Regions from separate parts of the Mesorhizobium yinganensis genome, predicted to be linked through region 2. Evidence: predicted binding sites of a transcription regulator. Region 2 holds the regulator's gene; the other holds the start of a gene.
The links. Region 2 encodes PhoB, which activates phosphate uptake and scavenging genes when phosphate is short. Its sites were predicted from a motif close to TGTCATNNANCTGTCAT; they were not measured.
Positions count from the first base shown of each region.

Region 1: the regulator PhoB is predicted to act here: its motif matches at 3,471-3,487, upstream of ABMA59_RS13260 (NAD-glutamate dehydrogenase).

Region 1 is NZ_JBEBMH010000005.1:289,295-296,679, forward strand. Features, by position in the region: gene ABMA59_RS13260 (NAD-glutamate dehydrogenase) at 1-3,373, opposite strand, end outside; gene ABMA59_RS13265 (LysE family translocator) at 3,627-4,238, opposite strand; gene ABMA59_RS13270 (GntR family transcriptional regulator) at 4,714-5,358, opposite strand; gene ABMA59_RS13275 (dihydrodipicolinate synthase family protein) at 5,474-6,385, shown strand; gene ABMA59_RS13280 (NAD(P)/FAD-dependent oxidoreductase) at 6,425-7,385, shown strand, end outside.
Region 2 is NZ_JBEBMH010000007.1:113,189-120,573, forward strand. Features, by position in the region: gene pstB (phosphate ABC transporter ATP-binding protein PstB) at 1-693, shown strand, start outside; gene phoU (phosphate signaling complex protein PhoU) at 716-1,423, shown strand; gene phoB (phosphate regulon transcriptional regulator PhoB) at 1,435-2,124, shown strand; gene ABMA59_RS15480 (hypothetical protein) at 2,281-2,499, shown strand; gene ABMA59_RS15485 (hypothetical protein) at 3,013-3,189, shown strand; gene ABMA59_RS15490 (MFS transporter) at 3,314-4,555, shown strand; gene ABMA59_RS15495 (UDP-glucose dehydrogenase family protein) at 4,753-6,075, shown strand; gene ABMA59_RS15500 (acyl-CoA thioesterase) at 6,114-6,563, shown strand; gene ABMA59_RS15505 (sugar-binding transcriptional regulator) at 6,795-7,385, shown strand, end outside.

The DNA.
Region 1 (7,385 bases), on a different contig from region 2:
CGAGATTGGCGCCTTCGCCGATGACTTTCGCACGGACTTCCGAAGCGGTGACGCGGATGGCGTCGTTTGCGCGGTCGCCGACCTCCTGGTTGGTCTCGCCGCTGCCGCGGACATAGGTGCCGATGCCGCCGAACCACAAGAGATCGACCGGCGCCTGGAGAATGGCCTTCATGATCTCGGCCGGCGAGGCAGTAGTTTTCTTGAGCCCGATCGCGGCGGCGGCCGTCTCCGACAGGGTCACCGATTTCTGCGTGCGCGATATGATCGCGCCGCCTTCCGACAGTTTCGCCTTGTCGTAGTCCTGCCAGCTCGAGCGCGGCAGATCGAACAGGCGCTGGCGCTCGGCCAGCGTCGCCGCCGCGTCCGGCGTGGGGTCGATAAAAATGTCGCGGTGGTCGAAGGCGGCGATCAGGCGGATTTCGGGCGACAGAAGCATGCCGTTGCCGAACACGTCGCCGGACATGTCGCCGACGCCGACGACGGTGAACGGCTCCTTCTGGATGTCGCGGTTCATCTCGCGGAAGTGGCGCTTCACCGCCTCCCAGGCGCCCTTGGCGGTGATGCCCATCTTCTTGTGGTCGTAGCCGGCCGAACCGCCGGAGGCGAAGGCGTCGTCCAGCCAGAAATCATGCGCCTGGCTGATGGCGTTGGCCGTGTCGGAGAAGGTCGCCGTGCCCTTGTCGGCGGCGACGACAAAATACGGATCGTCGGCGTCGCGGCGCGTCACGCCTTGCGGCGGCACGATGCCCTTGAGATCGATGTTGTCGGTGACCGACAGAAGGCTGGAGACGAAGTTGATGTAGGCCTGCCGGCCTGCCTCGAACCACAGGTCGCGGCTGGAGGCCGGCGGCAGGCGCTTCGGCAAAAAGCCGCCCTTGGCGCCGACCGGAACGATGACCGCATTCTTCACCTGCTGCGCCTTCACCAGGCCGAGCACTTCGGTGCGGTAGTCTTGGGCCCGGTCCGACCAGCGCAGGCCGCCGCGCGCGACCGGTCCGAAGCGCAGGTGCACGCCCTCGACCTGTGGCCCGTAAACAAAAATCTCGCGCCACGGCCTGGGCTCGGGCAGGCCGACCAGCGACCGCGAGTCCAGCTTGATCGCCAGCGAGCGCGGCTTGTCGGTGGCCGGGGCGAAATGGTTGGTGCGCAGCGAGGCTTCGACGAGATTGAGATAGCGCCGGATGATGGTGTCGTCGTCGAGATTCGGCACCTCCTCCAGCGCTTCCTTGATCTTGGCCGTCAGATGTTTCACGGCGACCTCGCCGTCCTTGCCGGCAGGGTCGAACATGGCGACGAAAAGCTGGAACAGGCCGCGCGCGATCTCCGGATAGCGGTTCAGGACGTTGGCGATGACGTCCTGGCTCTGCGGAATGCCGGCCTGTTGGAGGTAGCGGCCATAGGCGCGCAGGATGACGATCTCCTTCGACCACAGGCCGGCGGTCTGGGCGAGCGCGTTGTAGCCGTCATTGTCGGCGCGGCCGTGCCAGACCGACAGCAGCACGTCCTCCAGCAGCTTGCCGCCGTCGGAAAGGTCGATCGGTTTGTTGAAGGCGTTCTTCAGTTCCATATCGTGGATGAAGACCCGGCCGCCGTCGTCCCGGTCGATCTCGAAGGTGCGCTCGCTGATGACGCGGAAACCCATGTTTTCCAGCATGGGCACGCGCCGCGACAGCGTGACCGGCTCGCCGAAATGATGGATCTTCAGCGCCGCCTGTTTTTGCGGCTGGTCGGCATGGCGGTAATAGTCGATGGCGATGGGTTTTTCCGCCGAAAGGCCGGAAACGCGCCTGGCGTCCGCCAGCGCCTCGGCGGCGCTGAAGCTGCCGCGGTAGCTTTCCGGAAATTTCGCGGCGACCGCCGCAAGTTTTTCGTCGAGGCCGGAGGCGGCGGCCTCGTCGCGCAGCGCATCCTCCCAGGTCCGCACGATGTCGCGGATCGCCGCCTCGATCGCCTGGGGCTCGACATGAGGCGTCTTGCCGCCGGAACGGCCGATGATGAAATGCACGCGCGCCAGCCCTCCCTCCGGGAAGGCGGGGTAATAGGCCGAGAGCCGGCCGTCGAAGACGGTCTTCAGATATTGCCCGATCTTTTCGCGGACGATGGAATCGTAGCGGTCGCGCGGGACGAAGACGAGAACCGAGACGAAGCGGTCGAACTGGTCGACGCGCACCAGCGCGCGAATGCGCGGGCGCTCGACCAGGCCCAGGATCGATTCCGCATGCGACTGGAGAACGGCGATCGGTATCTGGAACAGCTCGTCGCGCGGATAGGACTCCAGCACGTTGATCAGCGCCTTGCCGGAATGGTCGCCCGGATCGAAGCCGGATTTCTGGATGATGGTTTCGGCCTTGGAACGCAGATAGGGGATCTTCATCACCGAGCGCGTGTAGGCAGTGGAGGTGAACAGGCCGACGATGCGCAACTCCCCGGCAAGCTCGCCTTCGGGCGAATAGGTCTTCACGCCGATGTAGTCGAGATAGGCGCGGCGGTGGACCACCGACTTGGCGTTGGCCTTGGTGACGATCAGCGGCTCGGGCCCGTGCAGGAAGGCACGGATTTCCGGGGTCGTCTGTCCGTCCTCGTCGTTGCCGCGCCTGAGCACCCGCACGTCCGGGTCGGCGAGGATGCCGAGGCCGCGCTTCTCTGAACGCTCCAGCGTGCCGGTCTTCTCGCCGCCCTGGTAGTTGAACTCGCGCATGCCGAGGAAGGTAAAATTGTCGTCGCGCAGCCATTCCAGGAAGGCGATCGCCTCGGTCAGGGCGGTTTTTTCAAGCGGGATCGGCGAGTAACGGAATTCGGTGATCGCCCGGTCGAGGCGGGCGAGCATCGGCTTCCAATCGGCGGTCGCGGCGCGAACCTGGGCGAGAACATTGCGGAGCCGCTCCTCCAGCTTCTGTGCTTCTTCCGCCGACAACGGCTTGACGTGCACATGGATGACGCTCAGCCGATCGGCCGCAAGGTCCCGCGCGGAGCTGTCGCCCAAAATCTCCTCGACGCCGCTCTCGCCATGGCGCACCACGAGTACGGGATGGGTCACCAGCGTCGGCTCGCCCGCTGCTTCGGTGATCTCGCCCAGCACCGAGTCGAACAGGAAGGGCATATTGTCGTTGACGACGGTGATGACCGTTACCGGCAATGCCTCGCGGCTGATGCCGGCATCGCGATCGATAGCGACGATGCTTTCGCCCTTGTGATGGCGGGCGACGGCCGCGGCGGCGATCTCCGCTGCCCTGGCGAGCATGGGAGGATCATATGCCGCCATGTCCTCTGCCGGCGCCCGGGCCAGCAGAAGGTCGGCCAGCCCCGGCAGCGATATTTCCTTGGAGCCGATTTCATTGGCTTTAGCGCTGGTCGTGGATCTGGCGGTTGCCATCGCGGCCCTCCAACCTGTTGTTTTGGCACATGCTATCAGAAGGGGGACGGTTTTCGACCCACTGCTTGTGCAATTGCCCAAAAAATGCGCGATCGGCATGACCGCCGCGTGACGCGAGGCGCCGTTCTCCCGCAAAAAGCCGTCCGCTGAGGATCTCAGGCAAAATCATCGACCAACACCGCGAAGGTACTGGAAGCAACCGAACGCTTGCCGATGAGAATACGGTGCCTGAGGCGGGCCGGGACGATCCGCCTCAGCGCGTGGCTATTGCCGCCGCCGCGCCGGCCATGGTGGTGGCGCTGACGCGGTTGGCGATGCGCATCGCCCTGGCGCTTTTCAGCAAGCGGCGCGCCTGCGCCGCCGCGACCACCCAGGCGAGGTCGATGGCGATCAGCACCAGCGCCATCGTGACCGTCAGTTCGGCCCAGCCGAGCAGCGTTACCGAGGCGAGATCGATGATGGTCGGCAGCAGCGCCAGATAGAACATCATGATCTTCGGATTGCCGAGCGTGACGGCCATGCCCGCGAAGAACAGTTTCAGGGGCGCGTCCTCCTTTGGCAGGTGGCCGCCATCTGTCTTCACCGGCGCCGTCCACATCTTCCAGGCCAGGTAGGCCAGATAGGCGACGCCCAGCCATTTCACGACCACGAAGGCGAGATGGAAGGTCTGGGCGACGAAGGCCAATCCGAACACGGCGAGCGTCAGCCAGATCGCTTCGCCAATCCACATGGCGAGCAGGAATGGGAAGACGTCGCGAAATCCCTTCGAAATGACGCGAGCGACCAATGCGGCGATGCTGGGGCCGGGCGAGCCGGCGGCGACCAGAAGTGTGGCCGCAAAGATCAGCAGGGAAGAGAGTTCCATCGCGACGGTCCCTCGTCAAAGTCCACACTATGGGACGGCTTGGCGGCTTTTTCCAGAGCGCAGATTTTGGGTAGCGGATTGGCTTGGAGTCACAGCTTCCACGTCTTCGTGCAATATTACGCGATTACCCCAGTAACGCAGCGTCGAGCGCTCGGTAAGAGTTAGCTCGAACCAGTGGCCTAACCCTTCCTCGCTCCAATGAGGATCACCTTGTCCCGCTGTCATACCTGAAAGGCGAAACACTCCCCCATCTGCTTCCTTGTAAAAAATATTCCAGGGTCTGGTCGTAGCGCCGTAAGTGACCAGAATTTTCCCTTGGTCGATCTCGTCGACAACGACAAAATATACGGTCCCAGAGATAGGAAACGTGATCCTTCGCTTTCCGAAGGGCGCATAGTCGTCGTCACCTATCCTTGTCCAATTAGACATATCGACAGACCGCTTCGTATCTGAATGGCGATGAACGCTGCTCCCGTCACCGCCTCACCGCCGCCTCGGCATGCCCGCGCAGCAGAATCATCAGCCGCTCGGCCTCGGCGGCCGCGCCGGCCTCGTCACGGTCGAGAATTTTCTGAATCAGTTCGACATGGCGGCCGGCGGATTCCGCCAGCCCGGTCTCGCGCTGGTAGCGGAACCAGAAGCGGCGCGAGTGCGTCTGCAGCGGCCCGGCGAGCCGCGCGGCGAAGGGGTTGTCCGCGGCGACCGCCATCGCTTCGTCGAGGGCCTTGTCGGCCTCCAGGAAGGCGACCACATCGGACACCAGCACGGCGCGGTGCATGGCCTGCGCGGCCTGCTCGAACAGGACCCCCGCCTCGGGCGTGGCGAAGCGCGCTGCCGAACGCGCCAGCACGATCTCGATGCCGGTGCGGGCGTCGAGGACTCTCAACCAGTCGCCGGCGTGAAGCGGCGCGATGGCCAGCCCGGCACGCGGGCGGATTTCCAACAGGCCCTCCCAGGCCAGCCGCTGGATCGCCTCGCGCAATGGCGTGCGGCCGAAGCCCAGCCGGTCGGTCAGCGCCCCCTCGGTGGTGATGCTTCCCGGCGCGAGATCAAGGGTGACGATCGCCTTTTCAAGCGCGCGGTAGGCACGGCTGCTCGCCGATTCGGCTCTGATATCCAAGCGGTCCAAGTAAAACTCCGAGGTTGATATTCTTTTGATATATCACATCGGATTCAGTGTTGACACTCCCGCATGCGATGAGATATATCAGTAATATATCTGAAGGAGAGCAATCATGTGGAGCGGTGTCTTCCCGGCTGTGACGACCAAGTTCACGCAGGACGATAAGTTGGATTTCAAGGAAATGGAGCGTTGTTTCGCTCTCCAGATCGAGGCCGGATGCGACGGCATCATCGTCGCCGGTTCGCTCGGCGAGGGCCCGATGCTGTCGCATGACGAGAAAATCGACGTGCTGAAGACCGCGCAGAAGGTCGCCGCCGGAAGGCCGGTCCTGCTCACCGTCAACGAGGCTGCGACGCGCGACGGCGCGGCAATCGCCAAGCGCGCGGCAGCGGCCGGCGCGGACGGGCTGATGGTCGTGCCGAGCCCGATCTACCACACCAATCCGGAGGAGACGGTCGCCACCCTCAAGGCCGTCGCAACCGCTGGCGGTCTTCCGGTGATGATCTACTCCAACCGCATCGCCTACCGAGTCGACGTCACCGTCGACGTGATGGAGGAACTCGCCTCCGATCCGCTTTTCGTCGCCATCAAGGAATCGTCGGACGACATCCGCCGCTCCACCGACATCATCAATCGCTTCGGCGATCGCTTTGAGCTGTTCACCGGCGTCGACAACCTTGCCTTCGAGGCGCTGTCGGTCGGCTGCATCGGCTGGGTCGCGGGCCTTGTAACCGCCTTCCCGAAGGAGACGGTCGCCATCTACCAGTTGATGAAGCAGGGCCGCCGCGAGGAAGCGCTGGCGATCTATCGCTGGTTCCGCCCACTGCTCGACCTCGACGTGTCGAGCTATCTCGTGCAGAACATCAAGCTGGCGGAAGTGTTCGCCATCGGCACCAACGACCGCGTGCGCATGCCCCGACAGCCGCTGTCCGGCGAGCGCCGCGCGGCGGTCGAGAAGATCGTCAAGGACACGCTGGCGGTCCGGCCGGACCTATCGAAACTGGCGTTTGCGAAGGCGGCTTAGGAATATCGTGATGCGTCCGGCGTCGTGCCCGTATCGAAAATGACGACACAGACAGAGCCAGACGACATCATCATCGTCGGCGCCGGCATCGTCGGAATATGCGCGGCCGCATATCTTGTGGAAGCCGGACGCTCCGTCACGGTGATCGACCGCACCGGCATCTGCGAGGAGACGAGTTCGGGCAATGCAGCCGCTCTCGCCTTCTCGGACCCGCTGCCGCTGGCGCATAAGGGCATGCTGAGAAAGCTGCCACGCTGGCTGATGGATCCGCTTGGGCCGCTCACCATCCCGCCGGCCTACTTGCCGCGGCTCGCGCCCTGGCTCTGGCGCTTCCTCAAAGCGGGCGATCCGCGACGCTTCGAGGCGAGCCTGAATGCGCAGGCAAGCCTCATGCGGTTGGCCGAAAGCGAATGGGCCGGGCTGGCCGACCGGGCTGGCGCTTCGGACATGATCAGCCACAATGGCGCGATCGACCTTTACGAGGGCGAGGCCGAATTCCGCGACTCGATGCCGGGGTGGGTCGCTCGCGAGAAACTCGGCATCCCCTTCGAGCATGTCGCGGGGGCGCGGCTTGCCGAACTTCAGCCTGGCCTGTCGCCGCGCTTCACCCGCGGCACCTTCCAGCCGACCTGGAAGCAGGTGGCCGACCCGAAACTCTTCGGCAAGGCGATCTGGGCCTACGCCGAGCGAAAGGGTGCACGGTTCGAGCAAGCGGAAATCGCATCGATCGGCGAAACGCGAACCGTGCAGGGGCAGACCGGGGCCGGGCTGAACAGCGTGGACGGACGCTGGTTCGGCGCGGGCACCCTGGTCATCGCTGCCGGGGCATGGTCACATCTGCTGGCCGCAAACCTTCGCGACAAGGTGCCGCTGGAAACCGAGCGCGGCTACAACACCACCCTGCCACCCGGTGCTTTCGACCTGAAGCGGCAGCTTACCTTCGTCGGCCACGGCTTTGTCGTGTCACCGCTGAGCACGGGCGTCCGAATTGGCGGCGCGG
Region 2 (7,385 bases):
GTGGAACTCGACGTGCGGCAAAACCAGGTGACGGCGCTGATCGGCCCGTCGGGCTGCGGAAAGTCGACTTTTCTGCGGTGCCTGAACCGCATGAACGACACGATCGACTCGGCCCGCGTCACCGGCAAGATCACGCTGGACAACGAGGATATCTACGATCCGAAGATCGACGTGGTCGAACTGCGCGCCCGTGTCGGCATGGTGTTCCAGAAACCCAATCCGTTCCCGAAGTCGATCTACGAAAACGTCGCCTACGGCCCGAAGATCCACGGGCTCGCGAAGAGCAAGGCCGACCTGGACCAGATCGTCGAGTCGAGCCTGAAGAAAGCCGCGCTCTGGAACGAGGTCAAGGACCGCGTCAACGAGCCGGGAACCGGGCTTTCCGGCGGCCAGCAGCAGCGTCTCTGCATCGCCCGCGCCATCGCGGTGTCGCCCGAGGTCATCCTGATGGACGAGCCGTGCTCGGCGCTCGACCCGATCGCCACCGCCAAGGTGGAAGAGCTGATCGACGAGTTGCGGGCCAACTACACCATCGTCATCGTCACCCATTCGATGCAGCAGGCCGCCCGCGTGTCGCAGCGCACGGCGATGTTCCATCTGGGCTACCTGGTCGAGGAAGGGGCGACGGACAAGATGTTCACCAACCCCGATGACAAGCGCACCCAGGACTACATTACCGGCCGCTTCGGCTGATCCCGGCCCGAGGAACACCAGAATGCGCGAACACACCGTTGCGTCCTTCGATCAGGACCTGAAACAGATCGACCAACTGATCCGCGACATGGCGGACCTGTCGACGTCGATGGTCGGCGCCTCCATCCGGGCGCTTCTACACACCGACGCCGCGGCGGCGCAGCGGATCATCTCCGATGACGCCATCATGGACGCCAAGCAGCGTGAGCTGGACGACCGCGCCATCACGCTGATCGCCAAGCGGCAGCCGATGGCCCAGGACCTGCGCGCCGTGCTCGGCGCCATCCGCATGGCGGGCGATTTGGAGCGGATCGGCGATCTTGCCAAGAACGTCGCCAAGCGCGTCGGCGCGATCGGTGAGGGGACGACGCCGCGTGGCTTGTCCCACGGCATCGACGACATGGCGACGATGGTCCTTGCCCAGATCAGCGGCGTCGTCGACGCCTATACCGGGCGCGAGCCCGCCGAACTCGACCGGCTGCGCGCCGAGGACGAGAAGATCGACCTCAAATACACCTCGGTGTTTCGCGAACTCCTGACCTACATGATGGAGGATCCGCGCAACATCACCACCTGCACGCATCTGCTGTTCTGTGCCAAGAACCTGGAGCGTATCGGCGACCACGTGACCAACATCGCGGAAAACGCCTATTATGTGCTGACCGGTTCGCAGCTTCCGGCGAACCGTCCGAAACTCGACGAGACGGCGACGACCGTCCTCGCCGAATAAAGGCAGGCGCGATGATCGCACCGAAGGTCATGGTGGTCGAGGACGAGGAGCCGTTGGGCGTCCTCCTCCGCTACAATCTTGAGTCCGAGGGCTATCAGGTCGAGGTCGTCATGCGCGGCGACGAGGCCGAGATCCGGCTGCAGGAGAATGTGCCGGACCTTCTGGTGCTGGACTGGATGCTGCCGGCGGTTTCCGGCATCGAACTGTGCCGGCGGCTGAGGATGCGCCCGGAAACCGAGCGCCTGCCGATCATCATGCTGACGGCGCGCGGCGAGGAAAGCGATCGGGTGCGCGGGCTGGCCACCGGCGCCGACGACTATCTGGTCAAACCGTTTTCGACCCCCGAATTCGTGGCGCGTGTAAAAGCGCTGCTGCGCCGCGCCAAGCCGGAAGTGCTTTCGTCGGTGCTCAAGGTCGGCGATATCGTGCTCGACCGCGAGTCGCACCGCGTCTACCGCAAGAAGAGCGAGATCAAGCTCGGCCCGACCGAGTTCCGGCTGCTGGAATTCATGATGCGCCATCCCGGCCGCGTGTTCTCGCGCGGGCAACTGCTCGACAATGTCTGGGGCGAGACGATCTATATCGACGAGCGTACCGTCGACGTGCATGTCGGCCGGCTGCGCAAGGCGGTCAACACCAACCGCCTGCCCGACGTCATCCGCACCGTGCGCGGCGCGGGCTACGCCATCAGCGATGAATGATCGTCGTCCCGCCGCGTCGTCGCGGCGAGCGCCGTCTTTGGGCAATACCCTCCGTTTCCCACCATTGAAATGCCCGAGCCTGCTGTCCCGCGGGCGTTAGCTTTTTGTTATCCTTAATGCGCCACTCTGGCAGGCATGAAGCCTGCGGGAAACCATATGGAAATCCTGTCCAAGGATCGGAACATCGCCGAGATGGACGCCCTCATGGACGCCCAGGACGACCGCAAGACCAAGCTGGTCGACCGTCGCGCCATCCATGAATCGGTTTCTTATCTCAGGAGCCACGGCTTCGATACCGAAGAGGTCCAGCGCTGCCTGGTGCGCTATTTCTATGTCGACCTCGACCTGCTCAACGAAGCGCTGACGGAACACTGAACGCCCGGCTTTTCAGGCGAAATATGGACTGCTACGCTTCGACAGTCCTTGCGCTGACGTCCACTCCAATATGTTCAGGCGGAGCGCGATGGATTTTGCGCCCTCGCGACATCCTGGCGCTCGTTACGCGCGCTCCGCTATTTTCCGCGACCAGTCGCCGGCCGATCCTGTAGGCCACATAGCCGGCCAGCGCGGCCGTTGCCAAACCCAAGCGTGTCATTTGGTGGCCCTCCGTTTCCTCGGCCCGGTGCGAGATGGATTTGGCGGAACGGGTTCGGCTTCAACGTCAGGTGTCATGTATTTCGCGGCGAGCCGGGTCGCCACCACTGCCAGCCCAAGCCGTACAAGCCATTTGAACATCGAAAACCTCCATTCGTTGCGGTGGAAACTCGCATGTATGCGGAGAGGTTCCGGGAATGTTGGCGGTCCGTGCCGGCGCTTTCCAATCAGCAGAAAAAGCCATGCGACCTTTTCGCCGCCCGTGCGTTGAACCGGCCAACGGAGGCAGAACTCATGGCTAGGAAAGTGAAGCAAGGCGGCCAACTCGCAGCCGGTCAGGAACTCGAAGTTCAGCATCTGGCGGAGACGACCGACCTCTCGCCTCGACAGGCGCGCGAACTTCTGAAGCGCCACGGTAACGACTGGGAAAAGATCCGCAAGGAAGCGGAGACATTCAAGGCCGAGAGCTAGGGCCAAAGGCGCAATGGCGACGCGACTTTCGCAATTATTCTTGGTCCAGCTGTGAATTGGGGGCGCTAAAGGCGGCGAACCGCGCTAAAGACGGCGTGGTTTCTTCTCTCGTATTTCGAGCCCGATGTCTTCCAACACCGCGACCGCCGCAAGCCAGCGTTATGCTGCCTTCCGGCACCGGCCGTTCCTCGCCTTCTGGGCGGCGCGTTTCCTGGCGACGTTCTCGACCCAGATCGTGTCCGTCGCGGTTGGCTGGCAGGTCTACGACCTGACGCGCGATCCGTTCGATCTCGGCCTTGTCGGCATTATCCAGTTCATCCCCTCGCTGCTGCTGGTGCTGATCACCGGGGCGATCGCCGACCGTTTCGGCCGCCGCCTGATCATGGGGCTCGCGGCGGGGCTGGAGGCTCTCTGCGCGCTGGCGCTGCTTCTGCTTTCGCTGCGCGGGTTGACGAGTGTCGTGCCTGTGTTCGCGGTGCTTGCCGTGTTCGGCATAGCACGGGCTTTCTTCGGTCCTGCTGCTGCCTCGCTGGTGGCCAATCTCGTGCCGCCCAAAGATTTCGCCAATGCCGTAGCCTGGAATTCCTCGGCATGGCAGACCGCGACCATCGTCGGCCCTGTCGCCGGCGGCCTGCTCTACGGCGTCTCCGCCGAAGCGGCCTATGGCGTTGCGACATTGCTGATGCTGGCGTCAGCCGTGCTCATCTTCAGCATTCCCAAGCCGGCACAGCGAACCGGCACGGAGCGCCCTTCGATCGATACGCTCTTTGCAGGTTTCCGCTATATCTGGGGGGAAAAGGTGGTCCTCGGTGCCATCTCGCTCGACCTCTTCGCGGTCCTGCTCTCGGGTGCCGTGGCGCTCCTGCCCGTCTACGCGCGCGACATTCTCGAACTCGGCCCCTGGGGCCTTGGCCTGCTGCGTGCCGGTCCGGGCATTGGTGCATTGCTGGTCGCGGTGTGGCTCGCCGGCCATCCGCTGCGCGACCACGCCGGCGTCATCATGCTGGTCTTCGTCGGCCTGTTCGGCGTCTTCACCATCGTGTTCGGCGTCTCGACCATTGTCTGGCTGTCGATCTTCGCGCTCGCCATGCTCGGCGCCACCGACATGGTCAGCGTCTATGTGCGCGAGACGCTGATCCAGCTATGGACGCCGGACGAGTTGCGCGGCCGTGTGAATGCCGTGAACATGGTGTTCGTCGGTGCGTCCAACGAACTCGGCGAGTTCCGGGCCGGCACCATGGCTGCCATCATTGGCACGGTTCCCGCCGTCGTCTTCGGCGGTGTCGGTGCCATCGCGGTCGCGGGCCTGTGGGCCTGGCTCTTCCCGAAGCTGCGTGACATCCGCCATCTGGACGGGCGGGACTGACGCATCGATGTCCGACATTTGACCCGTACCTCTTTCGGCCGCGACGTTTATTCCTCTGTCGCATTCGCATGGGAAATTACGCGGCAAATGTTTCTGTTGGCCGGTGCGTCGATCCGGCGTAGGGATGCCGCCGCAAAGGACCTCGCGCCGGCGCGTTTTCCAGCAAAAACGCGCCCTTATCCAAGAGAAGGTAGACTATGCGCGTATTGATGGTTGGCGCCGGTTATGTCGGGCTGGTCTCGGCGGCCTGTTTCGCCGATTTCGGACACCAGGTCGTCTGCATCGACAGCGATGCCGGCAAGATCGAAGCTTTGCGCGGTGGAAAAATCCCGATCTACGAGCCGGGCCTTGGCGAACTGGTCTCCACCAATCTCCGGGCCGGGCGGCTCAGCTTTGAGACGGATCTCAAGGAAGCCATCGCCGATGCCGACGTGGTGTTCATGGCGGTCGGCACCCCGTCGCGCCGCGGCGACGGCCATGCGGACCTGAGCCATGTCTATGCGGCGGCCCGGCAGATCGCCGGCGCCCTGCGCGGCTTCACCGTCATCGTCACCAAGTCGACGGTTCCGGTCGGCACCGGCGACGAGGTCGAGCGCATCATCCGCGAGACCAATCCGGACGCCGATTTCGCCGTCGTGTCCAATCCGGAGTTCCTGCGGGAAGGCGCTGCGATATCCGATTTCAAGCGGCCCGACCGCATCGTCATCGGCCTGGAGGACGAGCGGGCGCGGGCAGTCATGGCGGAGGTCTACCGGCCGCTCTATCTCAATGCCGCGCCGATCATGTACACGGCGCGCCGTTCGGCCGAACTGATCAAATACGCCGCCAACGCCTATCTCGCGATGAAGATCACCTTCATCAACGAGATGGCGGACCTCTGCGAGGCGCTCGACGCCGACGTGCAGGATGTGGCGCGCGGCATCGGCCTCGACCAGCGTATCGGCTCGAAATTCCTGCATGCCGGGCCGGGTTATGGCGGCTCCTGCTTTCCCAAGGACACGATGGCGCTGGCCAAGGCGGCGCAGGATGCAGCCAGCCCCGTCCGCCTCGTCGAGGCGACCGTCGCCATCAACGATTCCCGCAAGCGGGCGATGGCCCGCAAGGTGACGGCGGCCTGCGGCGGCGAGGTGCGCGGCAAGACCGTCGCCGTGCTCGGCCTCACCTTCAAGCCGAACACCGACGACATGCGCGAGGCGCCGTCGCTGGCGCTGATCCAGGCGCTGCAAGACGGCGGCGCGCGTGTCCGCGCCTACGATCCGGAGGGTATGGAAGGGGCGAGGGCGCTGCTCGACGGCGTCACGTTCGGCAACTCGCCCTACGAGATCGCCGAAAGCGCCGACGCGCTGGTCATCGTCACCGAATGGGATGCGTTCCGGGCGCTCGATCTCGACCGCATCGGCAAATCGATGAAGACGCCGGTGCTGGTCGACCTGCGCAATATCTACAAGCAGGGCGAGGTCGAGAAATACGGCTTCACCTACACCAGCGTCGGCCGGCCAAGGCCGAAGCGGGCGGCGTGAACGGCGACTGGTCCAGCATGGCAAGAGAAGGAGGACGGATGAGCGATCGGAGCAAGCCTTCCGTCCGGGCGGACTATGCGCTGTTCCGCACCATCCAGACCCGCTGGATGGACAACGACATCTATGGGCACATGAACAATGTCGTTCATTATTCGCTGTTCGACACGGCGGTGAATGGCTGGCTGCTCGAACGCGGCATCATCGATATCCGACGAGGCCGGACCGTGTTCTTCGTCGTCGAAACCGGCTGCCGATATTTTTCCGAACTGGCTTTCCCCGATGTGGTCACCGCCGGCATCCGGGTGGCGAAACTCGGCACGTCGTCGGTCCGCTACGAGATCGGACTGTTCCGCAACGATGAAGAACAGGCGGCGGCCGAGGGCTTTTTCGTCCATGTCCATGTCGACCGCAAAACGCGCAAACCGACACCGTTCGACAGCGTCTCGCGTCAGGTCCTCGAAACCCTCTCGCGGACGCCAAAAGCGTAATTGCGGCCACCCCGAAGGGGGGCAGCGTCATGCTCGCGAGGGGGCCGCGTCAGCGCAAAACCGAAATTTCCCGCCTGATTTTCGGTAACCCGATGAGATCCCAGATTCTTTTGGACTTGCCGGGTCTCCAGATAGGCTATTTCCGGCTTTGTTTGCCAAAAATATAGATCAATCCGGCTCGCCATTTGACTTTTGTCAGCGACCGTGACTATTGTCGAAACCGGAGGAAACATGCCAATCCGCCCGGCGGACCAGATCATACACAAGGCCGCGTGGCTCTACTATTCCCACGGGATGCGACAGGACGAAGTCGCGCGCGAACTCCACATTTCGCGGGCGTCGGTCGCCATGTATCTGCGCAAGGCGCGCGATACCGGGATCGTCACCATCTCCACCTCGACGCAGTTGTTTGCCGACGACGTTCTGGCCCGCGAACTCGAGGATGCGCTGAAGCTCGATGCCGTCTGGGTGGTGCCCGACAGTACGCATTCCTCCGATCCGACCGCCGACGTGCCACTGGTCGCCGCCACTGTTTTCCTTGGCCTGATCGGACGCGGCGCGCGCATCGGCGTTGCCTGGGGGCGCACCGTCTACACCATCGCCGACCAGATGGCGCATGCCGACCTGCAGGGCGTGACGGTGGTGCAACTCTGCGGCAATCTCGGCGCGCCCTATTCCTACCGGCCCGACGAATGCACGATGGAGATCGCGAGGCGGCTGAATGCCAAGGGGTTGAATCTTTATGCACCTTTGGTGCTGAGCAGCGAGGAACTTGCGATTTCCTTGCGGGCGGAACCAGTCATCCGCGAGCAGCTCGACGGC